Regions from separate parts of the Orenia marismortui DSM 5156 genome, predicted to be linked through region 1. Evidence: a T-box and tRNA genes for the amino acid it is inferred to sense, from the RefSeq annotation. Region 1 holds a T-box; the other regions hold tRNA genes.
What was found. A T-box is a leader RNA that pairs with one kind of tRNA and senses whether it is charged. The one in region 1 lies ahead of glyQ (glycine--tRNA ligase subunit alpha), so its partner is inferred to be a tRNA-Gly.
Positions count from the first base shown of each region.

Region 2: it encodes a tRNA-Gly, which carries the amino acid that the T-box ahead of glyQ (glycine--tRNA ligase subunit alpha) is inferred to sense. The anticodon was not compared.
Region 3: it encodes a tRNA-Gly, which carries the amino acid that the T-box ahead of glyQ (glycine--tRNA ligase subunit alpha) is inferred to sense. The anticodon was not compared.
Region 4: it encodes a tRNA-Gly, which carries the amino acid that the T-box ahead of glyQ (glycine--tRNA ligase subunit alpha) is inferred to sense. The anticodon was not compared.

Region 1 covers NZ_KB900617.1:642,809-650,694, forward strand. The annotation lists gene dnaG (DNA primase) at 1-1,549, opposite strand, end outside; gene OREMA_RS0102875 (YaiI/YqxD family protein) at 1,565-2,014, opposite strand; gene OREMA_RS0102880 (flavodoxin family protein) at 2,233-2,814, opposite strand; gene glyS (glycine--tRNA ligase subunit beta) at 3,062-5,131, opposite strand; gene glyQ (glycine--tRNA ligase subunit alpha) at 5,124-6,008, opposite strand; T-box leader at 6,349-6,519, opposite strand; gene OREMA_RS0102895 (DUF4342 domain-containing protein) at 6,546-6,965, opposite strand; gene recO (DNA repair protein RecO) at 6,978-7,721, opposite strand.
Region 2 covers NZ_KB900623.1:403,234-411,119, reverse strand. The annotation lists gene OREMA_RS0115705 (diguanylate cyclase) at 1-693, opposite strand, end outside; gene OREMA_RS0115700 (hypothetical protein) at 837-1,310, opposite strand; gene OREMA_RS0115695 (TIGR04086 family membrane protein) at 1,378-1,764, opposite strand; gene surE (5'/3'-nucleotidase SurE) at 1,823-2,569, opposite strand; gene OREMA_RS0115685 (chloride channel protein) at 2,730-3,971, opposite strand; tRNA gene OREMA_RS0115680 (tRNA-Pro) at 4,269-4,345, shown strand; tRNA gene OREMA_RS0115675 (tRNA-Gly) at 4,454-4,530, shown strand; tRNA gene OREMA_RS0115670 (tRNA-Ile) at 4,624-4,700, shown strand; gene OREMA_RS0115665 (CPBP family intramembrane glutamic endopeptidase) at 4,774-5,511, opposite strand; gene OREMA_RS0115660 (helix-turn-helix domain-containing protein) at 5,629-6,486, opposite strand; gene OREMA_RS0115655 (ABC transporter permease) at 6,629-7,516, opposite strand; gene OREMA_RS0115650 (ABC transporter permease) at 7,516-7,886, opposite strand, start outside.
Region 3 covers NZ_KB900620.1:370,077-377,962, reverse strand. The annotation lists gene rlmB (23S rRNA (guanosine(2251)-2'-O)-methyltransferase RlmB) at 1-371, shown strand, start outside; gene OREMA_RS0111265 (VanW family protein) at 376-1,191, shown strand; gene sigH (RNA polymerase sporulation sigma factor SigH) at 1,295-1,939, shown strand; tRNA gene OREMA_RS0111255 (tRNA-Tyr) at 2,083-2,167, shown strand; tRNA gene OREMA_RS0111250 (tRNA-Gly) at 2,267-2,343, shown strand; tRNA gene OREMA_RS0111245 (tRNA-Thr) at 2,344-2,419, shown strand; gene tuf (elongation factor Tu) at 2,510-3,691, shown strand; gene rpmG (50S ribosomal protein L33) at 3,883-4,032, shown strand; tRNA gene OREMA_RS0111230 (tRNA-Trp) at 4,052-4,128, shown strand; gene secE (preprotein translocase subunit SecE) at 4,167-4,370, shown strand; gene nusG (transcription termination/antitermination protein NusG) at 4,411-4,941, shown strand; gene rplK (50S ribosomal protein L11) at 4,955-5,380, shown strand; gene rplA (50S ribosomal protein L1) at 5,440-6,135, shown strand; ribosomal protein L10 leader region at 6,192-6,359, shown strand; gene rplJ (50S ribosomal protein L10) at 6,377-6,898, shown strand; gene rplL (50S ribosomal protein L7/L12) at 6,932-7,297, shown strand; gene rpoB (DNA-directed RNA polymerase subunit beta) at 7,592-7,886, shown strand, end outside.
Region 4 covers NZ_KB900617.1:750,024-757,909, reverse strand. The annotation lists gene OREMA_RS0103445 (Fe-S-containing hydro-lyase) at 1-43, shown strand, start outside; gene rph (ribonuclease PH) at 210-956, shown strand; gene OREMA_RS18775 (XTP/dITP diphosphatase) at 966-1,559, shown strand; gene OREMA_RS0103430 (metallophosphoesterase) at 1,620-2,096, shown strand; tRNA gene OREMA_RS0103425 (tRNA-Pro) at 2,230-2,306, shown strand; tRNA gene OREMA_RS0103420 (tRNA-Gly) at 2,422-2,498, shown strand; tRNA gene OREMA_RS0103415 (tRNA-Arg) at 2,591-2,667, shown strand; tRNA gene OREMA_RS0103410 (tRNA-His) at 2,844-2,920, shown strand; tRNA gene OREMA_RS0103405 (tRNA-Arg) at 2,988-3,064, shown strand; gene tig (trigger factor) at 3,282-4,559, shown strand; gene clpP (ATP-dependent Clp endopeptidase proteolytic subunit ClpP) at 4,618-5,214, shown strand; gene clpX (ATP-dependent protease ATP-binding subunit ClpX) at 5,234-6,487, shown strand; gene lonB (ATP-dependent protease LonB) at 6,580-7,886, shown strand, end outside.

The sequences.
Region 1 (7,886 bases):
CATAAAAATCATAGATTAACTTAACAAGTTCTTTATATTCCTTTTGTATAAAATCCTTTGGTCTCAAACTACCTTTTAACTTATTAATAATTTCAGGATTTCTTATAACATGTCGTAGTAATTCATTGATAGCTTTTAAGTGCAAAATTAATTCAGAATCATTTAATTTTTCTTTAAGATTAGACATTTTTTTATTATTAATATTATTCCTATAATTAAGCTTTCTATCCTGACCTTGCTTTTTAAATCTATATTTTTTTATCTCATTTTTCAGTACACTCAGCTCTATATTTAATCTTGATGAAACCATCTTACAATATTCAGCTAATTCTATTTCATTATTTATTTCTAGCAAGACAGGTATTACTCCTTTTACTGCTTTAACCTTATTGTCTACATTTGAAAAATCCTGATTATCCAAAATGCTATTTATCTTAAACTCTATTAATGATTGTGCTTTTTGTTGCAAACTTATAAAGCCATCTCTTTGTTCTTCCTTTATAAACTGATCTGGATCCTGATCTTGAGGCAAAGTAATAACTTTAACTATTAGTCCTTCTTCTTTTAAAATATCCAATCCCCTAAGTGTAGCTTTAGCTCCTGCAGTATCAGAATCGTAAGCTATATATACAGTATTTGCATATCTTTTTAATAATTTAGCCTGATTACTTGTTAGAGCTGTTCCTAAAGAAGCTACAGTATTTTTTATATTAAATTGATTTGCAGTAATAACATCTGTATAGCCTTCAACTATTATAGCTTCATTAGTATTTTGAATATGCCTTTTAGCTACATTTAGACCATATAAATTTTTACTTTTATCAAAGATTATTGTATCAGGAGAGTTTAAATATTTAGGTTGATTTACCTCTTCTATAATCCTCCCCCCAAAACCAATAACTTGTCCACGATGATTATATATTGTAAAAATAACTCTATTTCTAAATCTATCATAATACCCACTACTATTTTTTCGCGGAATAATTAAGCCTGATTTAGCTAATATTTGATCTGAATATCCTTTATTTTTCAAGAAGTTATATAAACCTTGCCAACGATTAGGAGCAAACCCTAAATTAAATTTCTCGATAATTTCATTATCAAAACCTCTATTGTTCAAATAAGCCTTAGCTTCTTTTCCTAAATCAGAACTTGTTAAAAGATAATTATAAAATCGAGCAGATAACTGATGAATTTGGAGTAGTTTCTTCTTTTCATCCATTTTCTGTTTCATCTGTGGACTTTGCGACTGATTAGGTAAAGGGATATTTGCTTTATCAGCTAAAACTTTAACAGCTTCTACAAAATTAACTCCTTCTATATCCATGATAAATTTAAATATATCTCCTCCTGCTCCACAACCAAAGCAATAATATAATTGCTGATCAGAGTTAACATTGAAAGAAGGAGTATTCTCATCATGAAAAGGACATAACCCTTTATAACTCTTGCCTGACTTTTCTAAATTAGTATAATCCGATACTATATCAACCATATCATTATTAAAGCGGACTTGGTCAATAAATTCTTCACTATAAGAATAGCTCAAAATCTTTCACCCTTTTTAAATATTATCTAATAATTTAACTATCAATTCTGTTAAAGCAAGTCTAAATACTTCCTTATCTTCTTTAGTGTACTTACTAGGTTTGGATAAATACTTTCCCTGCCTTCTCATCTTAGCAGCAAAATGGCGTCTAGACAGTAGATAATCTATCCTATCTTTTTTAAAAATTTTACCCTTTGCCGAGATTGAATATGCCTCTTTAGCCAAAACTAATGCAGCTAAACCATAATCATTAGTAATCACTATATCACCTGGTGATACTTGGTTAATCAACTTCATATCTACCTCTTGATAATTACTATCAACAGTTATATATTCTACATCTTCCTGATTTTTTGCCCAGTGGGCAGTACTAATAAAAACTAATACTTTTACACCATATTCTTTTCCAATGTTACAAATAATATCTTTAACGGGGCATGAATCCCCATCAACTAAAATCTTCATATTTTCTCCCTACAAATATAATTAACAGCAATTACAACTTTTCGACACCAGAATACAAAACCCTTCTTTAAATTAAAAAAAGTCAATATCAAAAGGTTAAAAGAATCATAATAAAACCAGATATTATATCATTAAAAAGATGATATTTCAAGCAAATAGCAGAGATTATTATTCCACTAAAGATATTAATTATTCTACAAATAAATAATAGTAAGGATTTATCCCCTTTTTATTAATCTAGCTACACGTTTACCCAAAATACTTGCACGATCCTGAGCAGCTTCATCTGAAATAGTTGGCTTTTGTCCACAAGCACCTTGATGACCAGCGTCAGTATCTTCAGAACCATCACCTACTATAATCATCCCTTGTATTAGCATCATATCTTGTAAAGTACTTATAGTGGTTTCTTGTCCACCATATCTAGAAGCACCTACTGTAATAGTTGCTCCAATTTTATTTAATAAAGCTTTATTAGTTCTTAAGTCTCTAGTCATATCCCAAAATGCTTTTAGCTGAGCAGTAACAGTTCCAAAATAAACAGGACTTCCCATAATAATTCCATCTGCTTTAGCTAATAATTTATAATAATCTTCTAGTAATGTTCCCTCATAACATGCTTTACTACAAGGACTAGAACATTGCCTACAAAATGGAACCTTTAACTTTGACAATGCCTTATTAACATGAATTAATTTTGTTTCTACACCTTCCTCATTAGCCGCTTCTAATGCTTTATTTAATAACACAGCAGTATTTCCATCTGGATTTGGACTCCCATTAATCCCCAATATCCTCATCTTAGTATGCCTCCCTAGTCTTTAACATATATTAATATTACACTATAATAAATAAAAATCCTTCATTTTAAAATTTAATTTTATAAGTTTAACTTAAGAAATTAAGTTTTAAAATGATTAAAAAAATAATAATTACTACAGTTCTAATAGGATTAGTCTAAAAGCTTATCACTCAACAACATATTAAGGTTATAAAATAAAAATCTCTTTTGGGATTATCCCAAAAGAGATTTTTATTTTATAATAATTAATCTACTACAACCTTTGTCAAATCAGCAATTCTAGATAATAGATCAGAAATTAGATTTAATAAACCTAATCTATTCTGTTTAACTTCTTCATTCTTTGCCATTACCATTACAGAGTCAAAGAATTCATCAATTGCCCCTTTAAGTGTAGCAACTTCTTTGAGGGCTTCTATATAAGACCTATCTGTTACTAAAAGATCTACTTTCTCTTTAATCAATTTATAATCTTGATATAATTTACCTTCGCTATCATCTTCAAATAATTCAGATTTAACTGTAGAATTATCACTTTTACTTGCCAAATTACTCACACGATTAAATGCAATTATTAATTCTTCAAAATCATCTTCTTCTCTAAACTCCATTAGCGCAGTTGCTCTAAGAAGAGTATCATTGATATTAGAATAATTTGTAGATAATATAGCATCAACTACATCATACCTAATTCCTGCTTCTTCTAATAGATTTTCTAATCTCAGCTTAAAAAATTCCAATACCTCAGCTTTTACTTCTGATCTACTTCTTTCTAACTTACCTTGTTCTTCAAGAATATCTAAAGCTTGCTCAATTAAATAATCTAATTCTAATTCTAAACCTGTATCAACTATAATCTTAACAACCCCTTGGGCTTGTCTTCTTAATGCATAGGGATCTTGAGAACCTGTTGGAATAATACCTACACTAAAGAACCCAACGATACTATCAATCTTATCAGCAATGCTAACTATAATCCCTGTTTCTGTACTTGGTAAAATATCATCGGAATAGCGTGGTAAATAATGCTCAAATATAGCATCAGCTACCTCTTCATTCTCTCCATCATTTAAAGCATAATATCTTCCCATAACCCCTTGTAATTTAGAAAATTCATCTACCATACCTGTTACTAAATCTAGTTTAGATAATTTAGCAGCTCTTTTTGCTTGTTCCACCTTTTCTGCTGATAAATCTACCTTAGCAGAAAATTGAGCTGATAAAGCAATTATTCTTTCTACCTTCTCATAGATAGTTCCTAGATCCTCTTGGAAGATAACATTCTTTAACTTATCTATCTTACTTTCTAAAGAGGTTTCTTGATCTTCCTCATAGAAGAAGATTGCATCAGATAATCTAGCCTGTAATACCTTCTCATTTCCAGCTCTAACAACATCAATATGATCTTCATTACCATTTCTAACTGTTACAAAATGATTCAAAAGATTAGCATCTTTATCTTCAACTGGGAAATACCTTTGATGCTCTCTCATAGAAGTAATCAATACTTCTGAAGGTAAGTCTAAGAAATTTTCGGAAAAACTGCCACATAAAGCAGTTGGATATTCCACTAAAAAATTAACCTCAGTTAATAACCCTTCATCGATCTTAACTACTACATCTTTCTCTTTAGCAATGTTTTCAATTTGTTCTAAAATCATAGCTCTACGTCGATTATGATCTACAATTACAAACTCTTCTTCTAGCTTAGTAAAGTATTCTGTCGTATTGCTAATTTCTATATTACCTTCACTTAAGAATCTATGACCTCTACTCCAATTAGAAGATTTAACTCCTGCTATAGAAAAATCTATCTTTTCTTCGCCATAAAGACTTAAAATCCATTTAATTGGACGAACAAATCTCATAGTTTCATCAGCCCAACGCATAGACTTAGGAAAGTTCAATCTATTAATAATCTCTGTTAATAGCCCTGCTAATAATTCATCAGTATCCTTTCCAATCTCTTTAGTACAAGCATAAACATATTCATCTCTTACATCTAGCTCTTCTGGTGTAATACCTTGTCCACGAGCAAAACCTGCACCAGCCTTACTTGGATTACCTTCTTCATCAAAAGCAATTCTTACTGCTGGACCTCTAACCTCTTTTTCTAAATCACTCTGCTTTTCAGCTACATCTTTAATAGATAATACCAACCTTCTTGGAGTACCCGTAGCTTCTACTTCTCCGATTTCAATCCTGTTATCAGCAAAGATCTCTTGGGACAAATCTCTTAATTGTCTAAAGGTGTAATTCATAAAACCAGCTGGAATCTCTTCTGTTCCAATCTCTAATAATAAATCTTTACTCATTATCCTCAACCTCCTTTAACAATGGATAGCCTAATTCTTCTCTTTGCTTAACATAGTTTTCAGCACACTTTTTAGCTAAAGTACGTACTCTGGCAATATAACTAGTTCTTTCTGTTACTGAAACAGCACCACGAGCATCTAACATATTGAAAGTGTGAGAACACTTCAATACATAATCAAAAGCTGGCAAAACAAGTCCTTCTTTAGCAATTCTAGTAGCTTCTTTCTCATATAAATTAAATAATGTTAACAAAGTTTCTACATCAGCAATCTCAAAGTTATATGTAGAGTGCTCTACTTCTCCTTGGTGGTGAACATCTCCATAACTTACTCCATCAACCCACTCAATATCAAATACACTATCTACCTCTTGTAAGTACATAGCAAGACGCTCTAAACCATAGGTAATTTCTACAGATACAGGTTTGCATTCTAAACCACCTACCTGTTGAAAATATGTAAATTGGGTTATTTCCATTCCATCTAGCCATACTTCCCATCCAAGACCCCAAGCTCCTGTAGTTGGGTTCTCCCAGTTGTCCTCTACAAAACGAATATCATGCATCTTAGGATCAACACCTAAAGCCTCTAAACTTTCTAAATATATCTCTTGAATATTATCTGGAGATGGTTTCATAATAACTTGATATTGATAATAATGCTGTAATCTATTAGGATTTTCCCCATAGCGTCCATCTGCAGGCCTACGGCAAGGTTCTACATAAGCTACATTCCATGGCTCAGGACCTAAGGATCTTAAAAAAGTTGATGGATTCATAGTTCCAGCACCAACTTCTATATCATATGGTTGTCTGACAACACATTTCTGATCAGACCAAAATTGATTTAAAGTATTTATCATTTCTTGAAATTGCATATAAAGTCCCCCTTTTTTTAATTCAATAATATTTAAAACTCAGACCTCACCCTAGCCCCTACGAGTTCATTAGTTGAACTCTTCGTACAGAACCAGTCTCTCCTCATCTGAGGAAATGTTTTTTATTGCGAAGTAGTCGATATATCCGGAGAGATGGAAGAAGTTCTAATTTTTCAGTTCCCCTTCTCCTTAGTTAAGGGGAAGAGGTTAGGGAATAGGGTCTGTTCTTTAGATTTATTGTTAAAAATAAGCTCAATATAAAAATTATTTATCCTTTAAGTTCTTAACTCTAAATTCTCAATTTTAATGAAAAAACCCCCTCCCTAATAGTATCTCTACTATCAGGGACGAGGTTACCCGCGGTTCCACCCTGTTTAATCCTATTTACTAGGATCCACTTTATTATCAGTTACTCCCAAGTGCCCTTCATTAGTTTTTATACTAGGCTTACACCATCCCTAGCTCGCTATAAAACTACTAACTAATTACTCTTCTTGTTCATCATAACTATATTTCTTGAATTTTGCTTTAAATATATCAGAATTCATCCTGATTGTCAATATTATTGTTTAAATTATTAGCTGATTTCTTAGCTCTTTCTACTTCAATAGTTGCCTTACTTAAAAGTGCTGTTGTAGCTCCTAACAAAGCTAAAGGAGGAGAGAGAACAGCACCAACTACACCAACATTTACTGGAATATCTAATAATACTTTATCATCTTTCTTTACTTTAATTCTTGTTACATTACCTTCTTTAATTAATTCCTTAAATTTATTCAAAATCTGCTCGCCTCGAACTTGAAACTCTTCCTTTCTATACTTATTTTGCTCTTCCTTTTCTAATTTAACAATGGCTTCTAAAACATCACCATCTACTGCTCTTAATGCTTCTAATGCCTGTTCATAGCTTACCCCTGTTCTTTCTCTAATAACATCTACTTTCTCTAATTCTTCCATAAATATTCCTCCTTAGCTCATATCTTTTAAACTTTCTATAAAAGATATTGACTTTAGCTTTTTATGAATTAAATATTGGATGTAATAAGGCATAATATCAAATAATTCATCTCTTGCATACTGAGGTATTTTCATCTCTAACAACTTCTTATAATCTAATCTTAATATTTGTTTCATATACTTAATAGTTCCCAAACTAATCTTTTTAGCCCATTTTGCTGAACAAGAACATACTGTTCCCCCAACTTCTCCATCAAATCTAATATTCTTTCCTAACTCTTTTCCACATTCTACACAACTATCTAAATAAGGTTCATAACCTAATAATTTAAGTAATTTCAATTCAAAAACCCTTGTAATTAATTCAAGATCATCTAAGCGATCAACCAACCTTAAAGTTAATAATAATAAACTAAAGACTAGTTGATTATCTTCCTTATCAATTGTTAATTCATCAATTAATTCTACTATGTAAGATGCATAAGCCATCTTATAAATATCTCCTCTTATTTTATTAAAAGGCTCTTTAATCTCACATTGACTTAACTTACCTAATTCAGATTTACCTTGATAAACCAAAATATTATTATAAACAAAAGGCTGTAAACCTGCAGCTAGAGTACTTTTAGTCTTGCGAACACCTTTAGCAACTACCTTAATTTTACCTTTTTCTTTACTAAATAATGAAACAATTTTATCCGCTTCATCAAATTCATAATTTCTTATTACAATTGCATCTGTATCAAAGAGTGGCATATTATCATTCCTTCTATTTTCTCCTATTTTAATCTTTAATTTTCTGCATTCAAAGCTAATCTCCTCTTTGATACTATAGTATAAATTTATTTTAGGGTCTATACATTTAATTTTGGCGCTCCACGGAGCAAGGTCACGTGGATTCCTTGTTCCTAAATACGAGCC
Region 2 (7,886 bases), on a different contig from region 1:
CATAGTTGAGCCTAAAAACATAATACTTTTTTCTGGAAAGCTATCACTTATATCCCCTAAGTCATCCATTCCATCAATACTATAAATTAATACATTAATATCATTACTTAGGAAAGTTATACTTTTCTTGAATAACTGCTTATTATACTTTCCAGTAGTTGTATTATCGAACACACCGATTATATTTTTAAAATCAGGATGTAATTTTAAAGCAACTTTAATAGTAGATAGTATATCAATATTTTCTATTAATCCAGTATACATATCTTGCTTATTTAATTTTTCTATAGAAAAGTTATTTATCCCACAAAATACAACTGGAATATTGGGGAATAAATTTTTCTTATACTTAAAGAGAAATTCTAAAGCATTATCATCACTTGCAAGTATTAAATCAAAGTTACTATTCTTAAACTTATATTGAAATAGATTATATATATTATTTAGATGCTTTTCATCAGCTACTAATTTAGTGTCCAAATATTCAGTATGTATATCTATTTCTCTAGAATCTTGAGCTAAATACTCCTTAAGACCATTATCTATCTTATCTGTCCAACTAAAGCCCTGATGATATGAATGAATAATAAGAAGATTAACTTTATCAACATCTTCATATGCAATAATTGTTGTTGTATATAATAGCAAGCTCAAAATTATCAAGACCAAAGTTAGAATTTTTTTAAACTTCACTTTATAACACACCTCTATTTATAATTCTTCTCTTATATCTTAAGTATATCTGAAATTTGAGAATTATCAAAGTCAACTTTAATTTTAAATCTATCTTCTATAGTATATTTGAAAAATGCATCTTAATTTAAGATGCATTTTTTCTAATCTATTCTAATTAGTCTTTCTGAATCTTTATCTAACCTAAACTTCATTTCAGATATATGATCTTCTTCCTTTAAAACCTTCTTTAAAATTACATTTAAATTATTTAAAACATTCTCTAATACTTCAGGATCTTCACTTTCTAATTCAACTATAACATCTATATCTTCATAATTAAACTTGAACTTAAAACCTGGTATACGCTTTTCTTTTTCGCAATTATAAAAAATATTCTTAACATTATACCAGACCTCTTCACCAATTTGCTTTAAAAATCCAGTAGTTATAGTTCCTAAAATAAAACTAATTGATGTTACTAATATGTCTGCTTCTTCTAAAAATTGAGCCTTTGAAGTAGAATTAAATTTATAATCCCATTCTGTTAATTTACTATAAATTATTGAAGACATACTCACTAGACTAATATTTGAGTCTAACTCTACCTTCAAATGATTCTTATTTATTAGAATCACCTACCTAAAAATCCATGATTAGACTTAGTAGTTTTTACTTGCTTTCTCTCACAAGTGAAAAATAATTTTATACTACATTCACTCCTATCATTCCGCCTAGAGCAGAAACTAAAAAACCAATTACTACTCTAGATACAAGACTTAACGAAATAATAATAGGATTCCATAAACTACCTAACAAGATAATCATCAACATATATATCAATCCTACTAAACCTCCATTAATCCATCCCTTCCCACCAGCAGAATAAGCTGCAACAGAACCACCCACAAAAACAGATAAATAATTTAATATAAATAATATCTTACTAACTGAATTATTAACAGCATTACTTAAGCTAATAATTATTCCTAAAACCACACTTCCCATTAATAATAAAATCAAACTTACTACTAAACCTCGCAAAATACTACTAACCTTTACAGCAGAACTATCATTTTGAGATTGTGGCATCAAATCTCCTCCATAAGCCTTTTACTTTAAAATATTCATCTTAGAGGACTATTTATTACTATAAATCCCATTTTTTCAACTTTTCCATTTCAGAAAAAGCAGTTAAAGACAACTTTAATGGTGTAATAGATACTAAACCCTCCTTTACAGCCATTACATCTGTATCTTTATCATTACCTTCTTCTACAGCCTTACCCGCCAACCAATAATATCTTTCACCTCTAGGATCTACTCTTTGTTCAAAGGTATTGCGATAGCTCCTATTACCTAATTTAGTAACTCTACTTTCTCCTTGCGCTTTGACAGGAATATTTACATTTAATAATATTTCCGCATCTAAATTTTGATTTTTGTGCTCTACTAGCAATCTATTAATAAACTCAGCAGCATAATCAAAATCCCAATTATTGTCTGTAACTAAAGAAACAGCAATAGATGGTATTCCTAATAACAATCCTTCAACTGCAGCTGAAACAGTACCAGAATATAATACATCATAGCCCATATTTGGGCCCGCATTAATCCCTGAAACAACTAAATCAGGCTTTTCATCTAATAATGATTCTATAGCAATTTTAACACAATCAGCAGGTGTTCCATCTATAGCAATAGCTTTAGATTTAATATTAGCAAAGGTCATTTCTTTAGCTCTTAAAGGATGGTGTAAAGTTATAGCATGACCTGTAGCACTTCTTTCACGATCTGGAGCTACCATAGTAACTTCATGTTCTTTCTCTAATTCTTGGCATAATCTTTGAATACCTGGAGCAAAAATTCCATCATCATTTGTTAGTAATATTTTCATTATATCTCCTCCAATAAAGTATAATTTAGAATTGAAAATTGATAATGTATAATTCAAAAATAGATTAAACAGCTTTAAATATTAATTATAAATTCCACAATGTTGCTTTCTCTTTCTTTTAAATTATCAACTATACATTATAAATTGTAAATTAATCTTATTATTCCTCACTAATGTATTTAAATACTGCTTTAGGTCTACCAATTAAATAACCGATAATACTTCCAATAATAACAGGCAAACTCAAATTCAAATTAAATATTTCACTTACTAGTACCATTGTGGCTAAAGGAACATTAGCAACAGATGATAAAGTAGCTGACAACCCAACAATCACCAATAAATGTAAAGGTAACTGTGGAAAGAAAACGAAAATTAAATTTCCTGCTAACGCACCACTAACTAAAGCAATATCAACAATTGCAGCACTAAATCCTGCTCCGATAATTAACATTGTTAATAATATCTTTAAAATAATTACTAATAACAAGTATCGATCTGTTATCGGGGCTACAAAAAAATCTTCAATTTTTGCAACCTCTACAAAAGAGTTTATATTTAATATTTTCATCGTTGCTAATAATATTATCGCTGCTATAATAGCCTTTATAAATTCAGAAGAATTTAAATTATTAAATAAGTTATCGATCAAATTGAATATCGAGATAAAAACTTGACCTATTAAACCACAAATTAATGCTACTAATATCAATAAAAATATATCCTTTAATCCTGCTTCTGGTAATCCTATATCAATATTCAATCTTGGCACAGGTAAAAAAGAATGGTAGAAAAAATATCCAAAAGTACTTCCCAAAACAGCTGGAAATAAGTCATTGTAATCTAGAGAAGATTTGTATAATACTTCAGTAGCAAAGATACCTCCACCCAATGGAGCACCTAACAAAGGTCCTAAGGTAGCTGCAGCCCCACAAATAGATAATACTCTCAAATCTAATTCAGAACTAATAAGTTTAATTTTTAAATAGTCAGTTATTTTCAAAAGTAACCTTCCTAAACTACTTCCAATTAATAATAAAGGCCCGACTAAACCACCTATGCCCATTAATCCTAAAGTTATAATTGTAGCAAAACTTTTACTCAAAATTAATTTAAATGAATGACCTACATTAACATTAGATTTTGTATAAGCAATATATAAATCTGTTCCCAATCCACTAGACCTAGAATCAAAGTAATGTATTACTATACTTATTAATAGTGCACCTACTATAGGGGATAAGAAAAAGTTATAATAAATATTATCTATTAAATATGTACTTCCCTTCTGTATTAATAATAACATAACTGCTCCAATAAATCCTAAAATCAAATTAATAACTATCCATTTAAAAATATATAACAATACCTTCTTATAAAAGCCTTGCCCTGGAATAAACATCTTTTACACTCCCTATTTATAAAATAAATAACTATAATCTCTTAGTAATAAGAATAGCCTTAGCTTAAAAATTATTAATTCTTCTTTTCATTAATATTAATTAGAATGTCAAACTAGAGTCAAGTTTATTTTGGATATAAGGATCAAACTTCAAACCACCAAGATATAAGGAGAAATAAGAAATAATCACAAGAATAATATATTTAAAGTTACGTAACAGACCTTTATAAGAGATATACTTTTTTGACTTTTATCTGAAATAGATATACAATTATAAAGGTCGCGAGGGAAAAATATCGGAGCATGGCGCAGTTTGGTAGCGCACCTGGTTTGGGACCAGGGGGTCGCAGGTTCAAATCCTGCTGCTCCGACCAAAAGTTCAATTTAGAATTGACAATTAACAATTAAGAATCAAAGACTTCAAGAATTACAAGACCTTAAAGATTTTAATTGTACATTATAAATTGTAAATTAAATAATGTGCGGGAGTAGCTCAGTTGGCTAGAGCACCAGCCTTCCAAGCTGGGTGTCGCCGGTTCGAGTCCGGTTTCCCGCTCCAATCAAATATAATTTATAATTAATTAATAAATCAAATAGTTAATCTTATTTTTTTATTATACACTATAAATTATTAATTGTGAATCAAAACTATGGACCTGTAGCTCAGTTGGTCAGAGCAATCGGCTCATAACCGATTGGCCGGGGGTTCAAATCCCTCCAGGTCCACCATCATAATCAAATAGCACTAAATATATAAAACCTGGTTTAATATACCAGGATTTTTGTATGTCTATTAACTTTATCAAATACTAAATTTCCAAATAGTATAAATCAAAAACACAATAATCATATTCCATATACTATGGGCTATAATACATGAATAAAGCGACTTAGTTCTTTCATAAATCAGAGCTAATATAACCCCTCCTAAGAAAGTAGGCACTAAAAGCCATATACTGGAATGAGCCAAACCAAAAATTAATCCACTTAAAAATATTCCCTTTGCTTTTCCCAACTTAACTTTGCAATAAGGATAAATAAAACCCCTAAAAAAAATTTCTTCCGTTAATGGAGCTACTAGAATAATCAATATACTATGTAAAAAAAATAAAAGTTGGTTTTGGGAGCTTAATAGACTTTGGATAACCTGCTGTGTAGGTGCTTGAATCCCAAAAAAATTATCAATCAAAATATGAATTAGGTTATTAAGAAATGTAATTATAGAACAAATTAATATTCCACCTATTATTCCATATTTAATAATTTCTTTACTATTATTCAGATTAAAACCGAAATCTTTCAAAGATACTTTGTACCTTATTTTTATAATTAATAATGTTAATCCTGCTAATAATAATGCTTGAATTGAGTTTAAAATTAAAGGGCGTATTAGTAACATAAGGTTACTACTAAACAAACAATTAATGATCCATTCTACTAATAAAAATATCACAGAAGTAAAAACAAAAGTTAAGAATAATACAGCTATGATATCAGTTAACCTCCAAGTTGTTTTATCTCTCTGAATAATATTAGCCATCAAATAACCGCCTTCCTATAGTACATTCCTCTAAATAAACCTATGATATAGTAGTTAATTTGAATTTCTACAATCTTATTTAGAATATTATTCTAGATGACTAAGCATTATTACTGACTACTCTAGAGAAAAGGTTTTTGTAACAACTTCACCTTTTAAACCAAACGGACCCAATACATTGCCATCTTTAATTACTGTTACACCAGCTGCATTTCCACACTTAAGTATAATCTCCTTACCTGAAAAAGATTTAACAACCTTAGGATCAACATTTCCTTGAAAGACAATTTCTCCATCTACCTTAACCGAATACCAGCTATAATCTATTGTTTTTATTTTAATTTCAATCTTTTCTACTTTCTTATTAGCTTTAATCTGATTGTTTACTTTACTTTCTTCAATTTTCACTTCCTCAGATTCTTTTATATCTGATACCTTTTTATTATTTTCTAATTTATTAGTACTAACCTTATTACCTTTTACTTGCTTATTATCTGCTTTATTACTTAAAGATACTACATCCTCTTGTTTAATTTCAACAGAAGCAACCTCTCTACTAACATCTACTTCTCCAAAAAGATTATATATTTTGATCCCCAAAAAAACAACTACTAAAACAACAACAATAGATATACCAATTAAAAGACTAGCCAATAAAGTATTCTGGTTTTCATCACAATAATATAATAGTTTCTCTTTTACACTTTTCTTCTGCTCTAAATCTTCCTCCGGGACATCTGGCTCTTTCATCTTCTGATAATCTGCTAAAATCTCTTTTTTATCCAAGCCTAAATATGATGAATAAACCTTTAAAAACCCTTTTACAAATACCTCACCTTGAATATAATCAAATTCACCTGCTTCTAAGGCTCTTAAATAATCTATTCTGATCTTCGTCTCTTCTTCAGCCTGTTTTAAAGCAATCCCTAACTCTTCTCTTTTAAATTTTAACTTTTTTGATAAATCTTCCCCCAAAAAAAGTCACCTCTCTTTCATAAATAACATTTCGACATTCTATCCTTAAAATCCTTTAGATTCTGAAAATTATGATAGTAATATCCTCCTAAAATGAAAAAAGAGCCAATAAAATTATCGGCTCTTTACAAAATAATAGATTTTATCTTTTACCTTTTTCAAAAGGCTCACCTGCAGCTGCCGGAGGTGTAGCTCGACCAATCACACCGGCTAAAGCAATTACCGTAAAAATATATGGTATCATCTGTACAAATTCTGTAGGTACTCCAAAACCTTGTAATCTAATCTGAACAGCTTGGAAGAATCCAAACAATAAACTAGCACCTAAAACACCAAAAGGATACCATTTACCAAAAATAAGAGCTGCCAAGGCAATAAAACCACGACCAGCAGTCATCCCTTCCCTAAAACTATCTAATACACCTATAGATAGATGAGCTCCAGCAAGTCCTGCTAACATACCACTTAAAACTACACAGATATATCTGATTTTTTCTACATTAATACCAACAGAATCAGCTGCATGAGGATGCTCTCCAACAGCTCTAAACCTTAAACCAAAGGGTGTATAAAATAGAACATAATGAGATATCCCAACTATTAATAACCCCAAATAAACTGTTGGCTTAAAAGGACCCCAATAAGGTAATGCCGTCGCTGATGGTGATGTCCCCGAAGTATTAAATAAGATATTTAACAAAAATACAGTTCCACCAGCAGCAAGAAGATTCAAAGCCACCCCACTAACAACTTGATCTGCATGATATTTTATACTGACTACTGCATGAATTAAAGCAAAAACCCCACCAAATATAACTGCTCCTAATAAACCAAGCCAAGCACTTCCGGTAAAATAGCTAATAACAATCGCCATAAAAGCACCAGCCAACATCATTCCTTCTAATGCAATATTAACTACACCCGATCTTTCCGAAAACATTCCCCCAATAGCCGCTACCATTAGAGGAATAGCCATTCTCAAAGTTGAACTGAAGGTCTCTAAATTAAATATTTGTGATAAAATTTCCATTATTCACTCTTCCTCCCTTCAGGCTTCATAGCTAATATATTTCTAAATAACAGATCTGCAGCTACAAATAAAATAATAATCGCTTGTAAAATTGTAACTAAATCAACTGGAACTCCTGCTAACATATTCATATAGTCTTGTCCATTAGATAATGCACCAAACAACAATGCTGCTAATAAAACCCCAAAAGGATGATTTCTACCTAATAGTGCTACAGCAATACCAGTAAATCCATATTCAGCAGAAAAGCCATTTCTATAATTATGGAATAATCCCATAGCTCTTTCTGCTCCTCCTAAGCCAGCTAAAGCACCACTAATTAACATCGCTAGAATTATATTTCTGACAGAACTAATCCCTCCATATTCAG
Region 3 (7,886 bases), on a different contig from region 1:
TTGTTATTCCTAAAAGAAGGTCAGTTGGTTTTACACCTGTGGTAGCTAAATCTTCTGCTGGAGCTATAGAATATGTTCCAGTAGCTCAGGTGACAAATATGGCTAGAACTATAGATAAATTAAAGGATGAAGGATTTTGGATTTGTGGAGCTGATGTAGATACCAATCAGACATGTTATCAAGCTAACTTAAAAGGGTCGTTAGGTTTAGTTATAGGAAGTGAAGGTAGTGGCATGAGACGTTTAGTTAAAGAGAAATGTGACTTTTTAGTTAAGTTGCCTATGAAAGGACATGTAGATTCTTTAAATGCATCAGTAGCAGCTGGAATACTAATTTATGAATCTCTTCGACAAAGAATGAGAGAGGAGTAGGGGAGTGTTCAAGAAAACAAATAGTATATGTTTTATTTTTTTAATATTGTTTCTGTTTGTTTTTTCAAGAAATATTTTTGCTGATTTTAAAGAGGATAGAGTAATAGATAATATTAAGAAATATAAATTGAATAATATTGTAGCGACCTATACAACTTATTTTGATAAAGCTGATATAAATAGATATAATAATATAAAGATAGCTTCTGAACAAATAAGTGGTACGCTTATTATGCCTAATGAAATATTTTCATTTAATAAAATAGTTGGTCCTAGAATAAAAAGCAGAGGATATAAGGAAGCTCTAGAAATTATTAATGGTAAATTTGTTAAAGGGATTGGAGGAGGAGTTTGCCAAGTTTCTTCTACTCTTTATAATTCGATATTATTAGCCAATTTAAAAGTGATTGAACGAAATAAACATTCTCTTCCTGTTGGCTATGTTCCTCTAGGTAGAGGAGCAACTGTTTATTATGGCCAAATTGATTTTAGATTTAAGAATAATACTAAATATCCGATTATGATTATGGCTAATCTAGTTAATAATCAATTAACATTAGCTGTGTTGGGTAAAACTAATGAAAATAATGTTGAAATAATAACTACTAAATCCAAGGTGTTAAGTCCTAAGGTGATAAGAGAGGTTGATAAAAGTTTAGAGTTAGGTTCTAAACAAGTTTTGCAGTCTGGAAAAAATGGTTTTGAAGTGTTGGTTAGAAGATTAGTGAAAAAAGGAGATAAAATAATAAAAAATGAATTTATCTCCAAGGATATTTATTCACCTAGAGATACTATTATTAAAATTAATCCTAAAAATTAAAACAAGGAAAAAGTTACACCTATATCCTTCTTGACTAGCTAAGATTACATAAGTTATAATATTAATTGTAATCTTGAGGATGAGAGGCGGAGGGGGATTATGGGTGAACCTAAACTTAAAGTGTAAACAATATATTAATTATAATAAAATGACAGATGATGAGATTGTAGAATTTGCTCAAGATGGAGATGAAGTAGCTTTAGAATATTTAATTAGAAAATACAGAAATTTCGTTAAGATTAAATCTAGATCCTATTTTTTGATTGGAGCAGACAGGGAAGATATAGTACAAGAAGGGATGATCGGTTTATATAAAGCTATTAGGGATTATAAAGTTGAAGAATTAGCATCCTTTCGTGCTTTTGCAGAGTTATGTGTGACAAGGCAGATTATAACTGCTATCAAGACTGCTACAAGGCTTAAACATCAACCGTTGAATTCATATATATCGTTAAATAAACCTATCTTTAGTGAAGATTCTGATCGGACCTTATTAGATGTATTGAAGGGGAGTAAACTATCTAACCCTGAAGAGTTGTTTATAACTTATGAAGCTTATGAAGTTTTAGAAACTAGTATAAAAGAGATGTTGAGTGAATTGGAGTTGCAAGTATTGATGGAATATCTAAAAGGGAAAAGCTATCAAGATATAGCTGCTTCATTAGATCGCCATGTTAAGTCAGTGGATAATGCTTTGCAAAGAATAAAAAGAAAATTAGAAGAGTTTTTAGAAAAGAATGATATCTAGATAAAACAGGAGTAAATAGCATTTGAATAGATTTAATAAACTCAAATGGATAATAATTCAATAAAACAAATAGATTTAATTCTTGACCTGCTGTAATAAAAGTCATATAATATTAGTGTTGTTTCAGTTTGAGTTTATGAATTGGAGGGATGCCCGAGTGGCCAAAGGGAGCAGACTGTAAATCTGCCGGCGATGCCTTCGAAGGTTCAAATCCTTCTCCCTCCACCATTAAAATCAATTTACAATTAAAAATTGATAATTACAAATCTTAAGGTCTAAAGATTTTAGTTATACATTATAAATTATTAATTGTAAACTAAGTAGTATGCGGGAGTAGCTCAGTTGGCTAGAGCACCAGCCTTCCAAGCTGGGTGTCGCCGGTTCGAGTCCGGTTTCCCGCTCCAGCCCACATAGCTCAGTCGGTAGAGCACATCCATGGTAAGGATGGGGTCACCGGTTCAAATCCGGTTGTGGGCTCCATTTAATCAAATAATTTGTGTATAAATAGGTGATCCCATATCACCTTTAATTTATATAATATTAGCTATACATAAACTAGGAGGGAATAAAATGGCAAAAGAAAAGTTTGAAAGAACGAAACCTCATGTTAATATTGGTACAATCGGTCACGTAGACCATGGGAAGACAACAACAACAGCTGCAATTACAAAGGTATTATCAAAGGGTGTAGGTGGATCTAACTTTGAAGATATCGATAATGCACCAGAAGAAAGAGAAAGAGGAATTACAATTGCAACTTCTCACGTAGAGTATGAGACAGAAAATCGTCACTATGCTCACGTTGATTGTCCAGGACATGCTGATTATGTAAAGAATATGATTACAGGAGCAGCACAAATGGATGGAGGAATCTTGATCGTATCAGCTGCTGATGGTCCAATGCCTCAAACAAGAGAGCATTTATTATTAGGACGTCAGGTAGGAATTCCTAAAATAGTAGTATTCTTAAATAAAGCAGATATGGTTGATGACGAAGAGTTAATCGAATTAGTAGAGATGGAAGTAAGAGAATTAATGAATGAATATGAATTTGATGGAGATGAAGCTCCAGTAGTAGTTGGATCTGCGCTTAAAGCTTTAGAAGATCCAAGTAGTGAATGGGGAGAAAAGATCATCGAATTAATGGATGCAGTAGATGAGTATATCCCAACTCCAGAAAGAGATACAGACAAAGAATTCTTAATGCCTGTAGAGGACGTATTCAGTATTACTGGACGTGGAACAGTAGCTACAGGTCGTGTAGAGCAAGGTGTAATTAAAGTTGGAGATGAAGTAGAAATCGTAGGAATCAAAGATACTGAAACTACAACTGTAACAGGAGTAGAAATGTTCCGTAAGATGATGGATGAAGCGCAAGCTGGAGACAACATTGGAGCATTATTAAGAGGTGTAAAAAGAGAAGACATCGAACGTGGACAGGTATTAGCTAAGCCTGGAAGCATTACTCCACATACTAAGTTTAAAGCAGAGGTTTATGTATTAAGTAAAGAAGAAGGTGGACGTCATACTCCATTCTTTGATGGATATAAGCCACAGTTTTATTTCAGAACAACAGATGTAACTGGTAGTATTAACTTACCAGAAGGTGTAGAAATGGTAATGCCAGGAGACAACATTGAAATGGAAGGAAGCTTAATTTCTCCGATCGCGATGGATGAAGGATTAAGATTCGCTATTCGTGAAGGTGGAAGAACTGTTGGTGCTGGTGTTGTTACTGAAATTATTGAATAATTAACTTTCTACTTGGTTATATTATTAGAAAAGTGGGTGTTTAAATATACCCACTTTTCTACTTTTCTGCTATTGTTTAAGCTATCACCTAATATTAAATTATTATTGACTTTTATTCGAAGATGTGATAGAGTGTATAGGGTGTAAAAGTAATGTGCTTAAATGATCTACTTTGTTAGGGGGTGGCATCTATGAGAGAAATAATTACTCTGGAATGTACAGATTGCAAGAGACGTAATTATTCTACAACTAAAAATAAAAAGAACCAACGAGAAAGATTAGAAATAAAAAAATATTGCAAATTCTGCAAAGAACATACTGTTCATAAAGAGACTAAATAAATTTATATTGATTTTACAGAGGCTTGTGGCTCAATTGGCTAGAGTATCGGACTCCAAATCCGAGGGTTGGGGGTTCAAGTCCCTCCGGGCCTGCCAATGAATTGCTAATAATCATCAATGAGGATGTGGAATAAATGGCTAAGAAAGGTAGTGGAGCAAAAGTAGGTAAATTTTTTCGTGAAGTAAAAGCTGAGCTTAAAAAGGTAAATTGGCCAAAACAAAAAGAAGTAATGTCTTATACTATGGTTGTAATTGTTACTGTTTTGCTTGTTGCTTTGTTTATTGGAGGAATTGATTTTGTTTTCTCTAGTATAATTAGGCCTATTATTCTTAATTAGAGGAGGTGTGGGTCCTGCTTAGAAGTAGGGTCCCTTTATTATGGAGAGTAATATAGAATGGTATGCTATTCATACCTATTCTGGCCATGAAGATAAGGTTAAAGCTAACCTTGAACAGCGTATTAAAACTACAAAAATGGAAGAAAAGATATTTGAAATTTTAATACCGGCAGAAGAAAAAGTTAAGATTAAAAATGGTAAGAAGACAGTTGTTAAAGAGAAAATTTTCCCTGGTTATGCATTGGTTAAAATGGTTATGGATGATGATTCTTGGTATGTTGTTCGTAATACTCCAGGTGTAATCGGGTTTGCTAGTGCTGGGACTAAACCAGTTCCGGTTAAAGACACAGAAATGAGTAAAGTTCTTAAGGATATGGGAATTGAAGAAACTAAAACAGAGATAGATTTAGAAGAAGGACAAAATGTCAGAATTAATGAAGGGCCTTTTGAAGACTTTGCTGGTGAAATTAAAGAAATAGATTATGAGAAAGCTAAATTAATGGTGTTAGTATCTATGTTTGGTAGAGAAACACCAGTTGAATTAGAATTTGATCAAGTAGAAAAGATATAAGGAGGTGTAAGATATGGCAAAAGAAGTTACAGGTAAGATTAGTTTACAAATCCCTGCTGGGAAGGCTAATCCAGCTCCTCCAGTTGGTCCGGCATTAGGTCAACATGGAGTTAATATTATGGATTTCTGTAAGGCATTCAATGCAAAAACTGCTGACCAAGCTGGTAATATTATTCCGGTAGAAATTACAGTTTATGCTGATCGTTCTTTTGATTTTATTACTAAAACTCCTCCAGCTGCTAACTTATTAAAGAAGGCTGCTGGTATAGAAAGAGCTTCTGGTGAGCCTAATCTCAATAAGGTTGCTACTGTTAGTTTAGACGATGTTAAATCTATTGCTGAACTAAAAATGGAAGATTTAAATGCAGCTAGTTTAGAGTCTGCTATGAGCATGATCAAAGGTACTGCTAGAAGTATGGGGATTGTTGTTGAGGAATAATTTGTCTTTTTTAATAAGTGGGAGGAATTTCCGCTAATACCACAAAGGAGGTTAGAAAGATGTCGAAAAGATATAATAAATCACTTGCAAAAGTAGATAGACATAAATTATATGAAATTAAAGAAGCATTAGAATTAGCTAAAGAGACAGCTACTGCTAATTTTGATGAAACTATAGAAGTATCAGTTAAATTAGGTATTGATACTACTAAAAATGATCAACAAGTTCGTGGTGCAGTTGTTCTGCCTAAAGGAACTGGTAAAGAAGTTAAAGTTATTGTTTTTGCTCAAGGAGAAAAGGTGAAGGAAGCTGAATCTGCTGGAGCAGAAGTTGTAGGGGGAGAAGAGTTAGCTGAAAGAATTCAAGAAGGTTGGTTGGATTTTGATGTAGTAGTAGCTACTCCTGACATGATGAGTGTTGTAGGAAAATTAGGACCTATTTTAGGGCCTAAGGGATTAATGCCAAATCCTAAAGTTGGAACAGTAACTTTTGAAGTAGAACAAGCTGTTAAAGATATTAAAGCTGGTAAAGTTGAATATAGAGCGGATAAAGGTTCTAATATTCACCTACCATTAGGTAAAGATAACTTTGATGTTGAGGATCTATATGAAAACTTTAGAACAGCATTAGAGACTATAGTTAAGGTTAGACCTGCAACTGCTAAAGGTAGATATTTACTTAATATTGCTGTTTCCTCAACAATGGGGCCAGGAATTAAGATTGACCCACAAGCTATTATAAATATGATTGGATAATTAAAAAAAGTATTGACTTGTGTTAATTACTGTGTTATAATCTTGCTTGTGAGTAAAAAAGAATACGGGTAAGGCCGTAGACAGTAGGTGCTTTAATAAGCTTAAATTTCCTACCGAGGCTGGAGGATAAATGATAATGCTTAAATTATAGCATGAGCTTCGGTCTGCTATTTTTGATAAAGTAAAAAGTCTCCGGCTTCTACGGAGACTTTTTACTTTTATAAGGAGGTGGATTAACGGAATGGGTCAACGTGGTAAAAAAGAGCTTATTGTTCAAGATCTTGTTGAAAAGTTTTCTAATGCTAAATCAGCTGTATTAACTGACTACCGTGGTTTGAATGTTGAAGAAGTAACTGAACTACGTGCTAAGTTAAGAGAAGCTGGTGTAGAATATAAAGTTGCTAAAAATACTTTAACGTACTTAGCTGCAAAAGAAACTGGATATGAAGATATTAAAGAATATTTAAGTGGTCCTATAGCTATTGCTTTTTCTAGTGAGGATCCAGTTGCACCGGCTAAGATATTATCTGATTTTGCTAAAGATCATGATAATTTAGAAATTAAATCAGGTATATTATCTGGTGATATTTTGGATGCTGATGGAATCAAGGCTTTAGCAGATATTCCACCAAGAGAGGTATTGCTTGCTCAGATTGCACGTGGTATGAAGGCTCCAATTTCTGGTTTAGTATATTCCTTGAAATATCCAATAAACGGTTTAGTTTATGCGCTTAATGCGGTTAAAGAGAAAAAAGCAGAATAATAAAAAATAATTAAAAATTAGGAGGATTTTAAAATGACTAAAGAAGATATCTTAAAGGCAATAGAAGAAATGAGTGTTTTAGAATTAGCTGAATTGGTTGAAGAATTAGAAGAGAAATTTGATGTAAGTGCTGCTCCTGCTGTTGCAGCTGCTCCTGCTGCTGGTGCTGCTGGTGCTGCTGAAGAGCAAACTGAATTTGATGTAGTATTAACTGCTGCTGGAAGTAGCAAAATTAAAGTAATCAAAGCTGTTAGAGGAGTTACTGATTTAGGACTTAAAGAAGCTAAAGCATTAGTTGATGGTGCTCCTAGCCCAGTTAAAGAAGCTGTTTCTAAAGAAGAAGCAGAAGATGTTAAGTCTCAATTAGAAGAGGCTGGAGCTACTGTTGAGATTAAATAAGCTTAATTAAAGCTAAATAATTTTTAAAATAAAAGCACTCTGTTATATATAACAGAGTGCTTTTTTACCTATGATAAAATTACCTTCTGCTTGACAATAATTCGTAATTGTGTTACTATTATTTATTGTTACAACTTATTGTGCGAAGTTAAATTTTAAAAAGTATGTATATTTTAAATGAAAAAACAAATAATAATCTATGTTTTTATATGAGGTAATTTTTAATTTATTAATATAAAATAGTTAATCTAGTTGTTTAGGTTGATAAAATCTGCGGGGGTGAACTTTATATTTATGGCCAATCCAGCAAACTCTTTAAGAAGGCAAAGACGTAGTTTTGCCAAAGTTGGTGAAGGGATGGAAGTTCCTTTCCTTTTAGAAACACAGGTTCAAGCATATGATTGGTTTCTAAATGAAGGACTTTTAGAATTATTTGAAGAAATTTCTCCTATTCAAGATTTTTCTGAGAATTTAGTTTTAGAGTTTATTGATTATTCTCTAGATGAACCAAAATATGATGAACTTGAAAGTAAGAATCGAGATGTTACTTATTCTGCGCCTTTAAATGTTAAGGTAAGATTAATTAATC
Region 4 (7,886 bases), 110 kb from region 1:
TGTAATAGATAGCAAAGGGAATAATTTGTATAAAAGAGACTAAAACTTCAATAAATTTAGATATTTCATTATAAAGATATGAAAGTTTTACTAAGCATAAATTTAATTTCACAGGATAATTATTATAATTATAGAAAGAATAAAAAATAGTAAGTATTAAATTTAACCAATACATAGAGTAGAATTCAAAATTTAAAGGAGTGATAATTATGTCTAGAGTTGATGGTAGAGAAAAAAATGATCAATTAAGAGAGATTAAGATAACTAGAAATTTTACTAAATATGCGGAAGGTTCTGTGCTAATTGAAGCCGGAGATACAAAGGTGATTTGTAATGCTACAGTAGAGGATAGTGTTCCTTATTTTCTAAGAGGAAAAGGAAAAGGGTGGTTAACTGCTGAGTATTCAATGTTGCCTAGGGCTACTCAAGATAGAAATATTAGAGAAGCGGCTAAAGGGAAATTGAGTGGTAGAACTCAAGAAATTAAAAGATTAATTGGAAGAGCCTTACGTTCTGTTATTGATCTTCATAAACTAGGTGAGAGGACAATTTGGATTGACTGTGATGTTATTCAAGCTGATGGAGGAACAAGAACTGCTTCTATCACTGGAGCTTTTGTAGCATTAATTGATGCTTTATCTTATATGATAGAAAAAGATATGATAAAAAAATTGCCAGTAAATGATTTTGTAGCAGCAGTAAGTGTGGGGATTGTAAAAGATGAGCTATTGTTAGATTTATGTTATGGTGAAGACTCTAATGCTCATGTGGACATGAATTTGGTTATGACTGGGAAGGGAGAAATAATTGAGATTCAAGGAACAGGAGAGGAAAACCCTTTCTCTAAAAGTAATATGTTTAAGTTAGTAGATTTAGCTGAAAAAGGAGTAAAAGAGTTAATAGAATGCCAAAAGAAAGCTTTAGGAGAAAAAGTAGAGTTGTTTAAGGAGGTTTAGTCTATAGACATGAAATTATTTTTAGCAACAGGTAATCAACATAAGATAGATGAAATGAAGAAGATTTTAGCTAATACTAAGATAGAGATTATTTCTAAAAATGATATTGATAGCTTGCCAGAAGTAATAGAAGATCAAGATACTTTTATAGGTAATGCTTTAAAGAAGGCTAGAGAAATATCTAATTATACAGGATTTCCCACTATATCTGATGATTCAGGACTCGTTGTTGAATCTTTAGATGGCAGCCCAGGTGTTTATTCAGCTAGATTTGCTGGAGTAGATGCAAGTGATAAAGATAACAATAAAAAATTATTAAAATTATTAAAAAATACCCCTAAAGAAGAACGGGGGGCATATTTTTCCTGTGCAATGGCCTTTGTATCGCCAGAAGGGGAAGAATATACAGTAACTGGTAGATGTGATGGGATAATTGATATTGAAGAAAAAGGGAGTGGAGGATTTGGTTATGATCCTTTATTTGTTCCAACTGGATATCAACAAAGCTTTGCTGAATTAGGGGATGAAATTAAGAATAGGATTAGCCATAGAGCAAAAGCACTAAAGAAGATGAAGGATTATTTATTAAATAATAAGAACTAGATTCTAAGCTATTGAATACACTAGTTGATTATTAATGAATTATTAGTTGGTGGTGAAATAATGAAGTTAGCAATATTTAGTGACTCTCATGGGTATGGTGATAGAATTAAGCAAGTTGTAGAAAGTTTATCAGATATAGATTACATATTATATGCAGGAGATGTTTTAAAAGATTTAGACGCTATTAATGTTCCTAAAGGTGTCGAGTTAGTAGCGGTAAAAGGTAATTGTGATTATAGAACTGAGTATCCTGAAGATAGAGTTATAAATATAGATGAAAGTAAAGTATTTTTAACTCATGGGCATAAGTATAATATTAAGCGGGGGTTAGATAGGTTATATTATAAGGCTAGAGAATTAGATAGTAATATAGTAATTTTTGGTCATACTCACTGTAGATGTGCTATAGAGGAAGATGGTATTTTGTTTTTTAATCCAGGTAGTATATCTATGCCAAGAGATGGTAAAAAGGCCTCCTATGGGTTGGTGGAAATTAACAATAGTATAATAAAATATAAACACATTGATTTTGCTTGATTTAAAGAGAATAATAGGGATAAAAGGAGAAAATATGAGGTGAAAAAGCTTAAGCGCTCTTAATTATCTTTTTTCCTTTTTGACCTTGTCTCTTTTTTTAGTTATACTATTAACTGTTGTGAGCGAAAAATAACGGAGCATGGCGCAGTTTGGTAGCGCACCTGGTTTGGGACCAGGGGGTCGCAGGTTCAAATCCTGCTGCTCCGACCAAAAGTTCAATTGACAATTTAGAATTGACAATTAAGAATCAAAGACTTCAAGAATTACAAGACCTTAAAGATTTTAATTGTACATTGTACATTATAAATTGTAAATTAAATAATGTGCGGGAGTAGCTCAGTTGGCTAGAGCACCAGCCTTCCAAGCTGGGTGTCGCCGGTTCGAGTCCGGTTTCCCGCTCCAATAAAATTCAATTGATAATTTCCAATTAAAGCCAAGTTCTTAAATCTTTTAATTGTACATTATAAATTATTAATTGTAAATTGATTTATTGTGTGCCTGTAGCTCAGCTGGACAGAGCAACGGCCTTCTAAGCCGTGGGTCGGAGGTTCGAATCCTCCCAGGCATGCCATTTTTATCTTGTAGGTATATAAATTCAAAAAATGGAAAAGATACCTTTTGAGAGATAATAAACTTCTCAAATTAAATCAGACTGCTTTTTAGCAGTATATTTTTTTATTTCTAAAAATATATTAAGTGTAACACTTTGCTTAACTATTATAATATAATAGATATATATAGAATATGGTGGATATAGCTCAGCTGGTTAGAGCGCAGGATTGTGGCTCCTGAGGCCGTGGGTTCAAATCCCATTATCCACCCCAAATTATAATTATAATTGATATTTGAGAGGTCACAATAATTTAAACTATTAACTAATATTTTATATATGCGCCCGTAGCTCAGCTGGATAGAGTAACTGACTACGAATCAGGAGGTCGGAGGTTCGAATCCTCCCGGGCGCGCCATCATTTTATAAGTAATTAATAGAATATTACATAAAAGTTAATTATTAAACCTCGGAGCGATTAGTTGTTAGTCGTGTCTCGAGGTATTGTTTTTATTAATAAGGTCTCTTTAAATCTTTATAAAAACATAAAGGAAATACCATAATTATGTAGAAGTAAATAATAAATGAAATAAAAATTATATAATTACGTATAATGATATAAGGAGGATATATAAATGAAGGTAAGTAAAGAAAGAATTGAAGAAAATAAGGTGGTATTAAATATTGAAGTAAGTGAAGAAAAGGTGGCATCTTCTTTAGATAAAGCTTATAAAAAAGTTGTAAAAGATGTTAATATTCCTGGTTTTAGAAAAGGGAAAGTTCCAAAAAGTATTTTGATTAAAAAATATGGAGAAGAAGTACTACATAAGGATGCATTAGATATTTTAATTCCTGAAGCATATTATGAAGCAGTACAGGAAACTGGTATTGAACCAATTTCTCAGCCTGATATTACAGATGTATTTATTGAATCAGGGAGTCCTGCTACATTTACAGCTGAGGTAGAAGTTAAACCAGAAGTTAAATTAGGAGAATATACTGATCTTGATATTGAAAAAGAAGAATTAGAGATATCTGATGAAGATATTGAAAAAGAATTAGAACATAAAAGAGGACATCATGCTCAGTTAGTTGCAGTTGATAGGGAAGAGGTTGAAGAAGGAGATTATACGATTATAGATTTTGAAGGTTTTGTGGACGGTGAACCTTTTGATGGTGGTGCAGGAGAAGATTATAATTTAGAGATTGGTTCTGGCCAGTTTATTCCTGGGTTTGAAGAACAATTAGTAGGAGTTAAAGTTGGAGAAGAAGTAGAAGTTAATGTTACTTTCCCAGAGGAATATCATGCTGATAATTTAGCTGGTCAAGATGCAATTTTTAAAGTAACTGTTAAAGAAATTAAAGCTAAAGAATTGCCTGAATTAGATGATGAATTTGCTAAAGATTTAGAATTTGATTCTTTAGATGATTTAAAAGCTGACATTAAGGAAAAAATAGCAGCTAGAGAAGAAGAAAGAATTAACAGAGAATATGAAAATAAATTAGTTGATGCAATAGCTGAAAATGCTGAAGTTAATGTTCCAGAGACTATGGTTGAAAATGAGATTGATAACATGTTACAAGGATTCAGAATGCAAATTAGTCAGCAAGGATTTGATTTTGATCAATATTTAGAAATGACTGGAATGAATGAAGAAGATATTAGAGCTGATTATAAGGATTCTGCAGCAAATAGAGCTAAAGCTAATTTAGTATTAGAAGCAATTGCTGAAGAAGAAGGTATTGAGGTTAGTGATGAAGATATAGATGAGAAATTAGAAGAAATTGCTGAACGACAAGGACAAGATAAAGATCAATTAAAAGCATTCTTACAAATGCAAGGTCAATTATCTTCTTTAAAGAATAGTTTAGAAATGGAAAAGACAATTGATTTTTTAGTAGAAAATAATTAATTTATTAGGTTTAAAGGTGCTTTGATCTGGGTATAGATAAAAGGAGGAGGGATAATCTATGAATTTGGTACCTATGGTAGTAGAACAGACTAATCGAGGAGAAAGATCCTATGATATTTATTCTCGATTATTAAAGGATAGAATCATCTTTCTTGGAAGTGCAATTGATGATAAAGTAGCTAACTCTGTTATTGCTCAGTTGTTATTCTTAGAAGCAGAAGATCCTGATAAGGATATATACATATATATCAATAGTCCAGGAGGATCAGTAACTTCAGCTTTAGCCATGTATGATACAATCCAATATATTAAACCTGATGTTTCTACAATATGTATGGGGCTTGCTGCTAGTGCAGGTGCGTTACTATTAGCAAGTGGTGCAAGTGGTAAGAGATATGCTTTGCCTTATTCTAGAATTATGATCCACCAGCCAATGGGTGGTGCTCAAGGTCAAGCTACAGATATTGAAATCCAAGCTAAAGAAATCTTAGAATTAAGGGATATTATAAACAATATTTTAGCAGAACATACAGGGCAGCCAATTGAAAAAATTGAGAAGGATGTAGATAGAGATTACTTTATGTCAGCGAAAAAAGCTCAAGAATATGGTCTTATAGATGAAGTTATCACTCGCCAAGATGAAATTGAAGGTTAACTAATGAAGGGGTGATATAATGTTTAAATTTGGGGACGAGAAAGGACAATTAAAGTGTTCTTTTTGTGGTAAAGTCCAAGATCAAGTTAAGAAACTTGTGGCTGGACCTGGTGTTTATATTTGTGATGAATGTATTGAACTGTGTAATGAGATTATTGAAGAAGAGTTGAATGAAGAAATAGAACTGAATTTAGAAAGTGTTCCTAAGCCTAAAGAAATAAAAAGTATCTTAGATGAATATGTTATCGGACAAGAAAGTGCTAAGAAAACTTTGTCTGTAGCTGTATACAATCACTATAAAAGAGTTAATTCTGGAATGAAAGTAGATGATGTAGAGTTAGAAAAGAGTAATATCTGCTTAGTTGGACCTACTGGTTCCGGTAAAACTCTCTTAGCAAGAACTTTAGCGCGGATATTAGATGTTCCTTTTGCTATAGCAGATGCAACTTCTCTAACTGAAGCAGGATATGTAGGAGAAGATGTAGAGAATATTCTATTAAAATTAATTCAAGCTGCTGATTATGATATAGAAAAAGCTGAAAAAGGGATTATCTATATTGATGAGATAGATAAAGTAGCTAGGAAATCAGAGAATCCGTCTATTACACGCGATGTATCAGGCGAAGGGGTACAACAAGCACTATTGAAGATTCTAGAGGGAACTGAAGCTAGCGTTCCCCCTCAAGGTGGAAGAAAGCATCCTCACCAAGAATTTATCCAAATAGATACATCTAATATATTATTTATATGTGGAGGAGCTTTTGCAGGAATAGATAAGCTTATTAAATCTAGATTAAATAATAAAGTTCTTGGATTTGGTGCAGATATTCAAAGTAAGAAAGAGGAGAATATAGGTGATATATTAAAGCATATTAGATCACAAGATCTATTAAAGTATGGATTAATTCCTGAATTTGTAGGAAGAATTCCAGTTACAGTCACTTTAGAAGAACTTGATGAAGATGCTTTAGTGAAGATTTTAACTGAACCTCGAAATTCTCTAATTAAACAATATGTTAAGTTTTTTGAGTTAGATAATGTAGAATTGGAATTTAGTGATGAAGCATTGGTTGCTATTGCTAAAAAGACTTTAAAGCAAGAAACAGGAGCAAGAGGATTAAGGTCTATAGTAGAAGGTGCTATATTAGATATAATGTATGATATTCCATCGCGCAGTGATATTGCTAGATGTATCATTAATAAAGATGTGATTGAAAATCAAGCAAATCCTGAGTTGATTAAGCTTGATGAAACTAAGGAAGAAACTGCTTAAATATTTAAGCAGTTTCTTTTCTGTTTAAGGATAATATCTCTACTGAAGGTTATAATAAAGTATAATTAATTGAATCTTTCAGGAGGGATTTAATGAATCTTGCTATTAATGTATTTAGCTTAATTCAATTATTTTTTGCAATTGTAATTGGGATTTATTTTTGGAATATGCTACAAAAACAAAGAAACAGTAAGGTTGCTATTAATAGAGAATCGAAGAAAGAGATGGAAAAACTATACAAAATGAGAAGTAGATCATTAACAGAGCCTTTATCTGAAAAAGTCAGACCAAGTAATTTTTCTGAGGTAGTTGGACAAGAAGATGGTTTAGACTCACTTAGGGCAGCTTTATGTGGGCCTAATCCACAACATGTTATTATCTATGGTCCTCCAGGTGTTGGTAAGACTGCTGCAGCTCGTCTGGTATTAGAAGAAGCTAAAAAGAATATAGATTCTCCTTTTGATCGTGAATCAAAATTTGTAGAGATGGATGCTACTACAGCTCGTTTTGATGAAAGGGGTATTGCTGATCCTTTAATTGGTTCTGTTCATGACCCTATATATCAAGGAGCAGGGGCTATGGGTACAGCTGGGATACCTCAGCCCAAACCTGGAGCAGTAACAAAAGCTCATGGGGGGATCTTATTTATAGATGAGATTGGAGAATTACACCATATACAGATGAACAAATTACTTAAGGTTCTTGAGGATAGAAAGGTATTTTTAGAAAGCTCTTATTATCATGAAGAGGATAAAAATATTCCCCGACATATTCATGAAATATTTCAAAATGGACTGCCAGCCGATTTTCGATTGATAGGAGCTACAACTAAAAGTCCACAACATATTCCACCAGCAATTCGTTCTAGATGTTTAGAGATCTTCTTTAATCCATTAACGCCTAAAAATATTGAAAAGATTGTACATAATGCAATTAAGAAGATAGAATTTGAAGTAGAAGATCAAGTTGTTGAAATTATAAAGAAATATGCTTTAAATGGTCGCCAAGCTGTAAATATGATACAGACAGCTGCTGGTATAGCTAGAACTTATAAAAGTCCAATAATTAAGGTGAAAGATATTGAAAGAGTAATTATGAATAGTCGATACAACCCTAGACCAACTGATAGGATTCCTCAATCACCTCAAATTGGAGTGGTAAATGGTTTGGCTGTTATTGGTGCTAATATGGGAACGGTAAATCAGTTAGAAGTATCTGTTACTAAGCTTCAAACAGGTGAAGGAGAATTGAATATTACAGGAATAGCGGAAGAAGAAGAGCAAGGCACTGAATACAGGAAAATCAGAAGGAAAAGTATGGTAAAGGGATCGGCAGAAAATGTAATCACAGTTATAGGTAAAATAGTTGATATGGATTTGCGTGATTATTATATCCATAT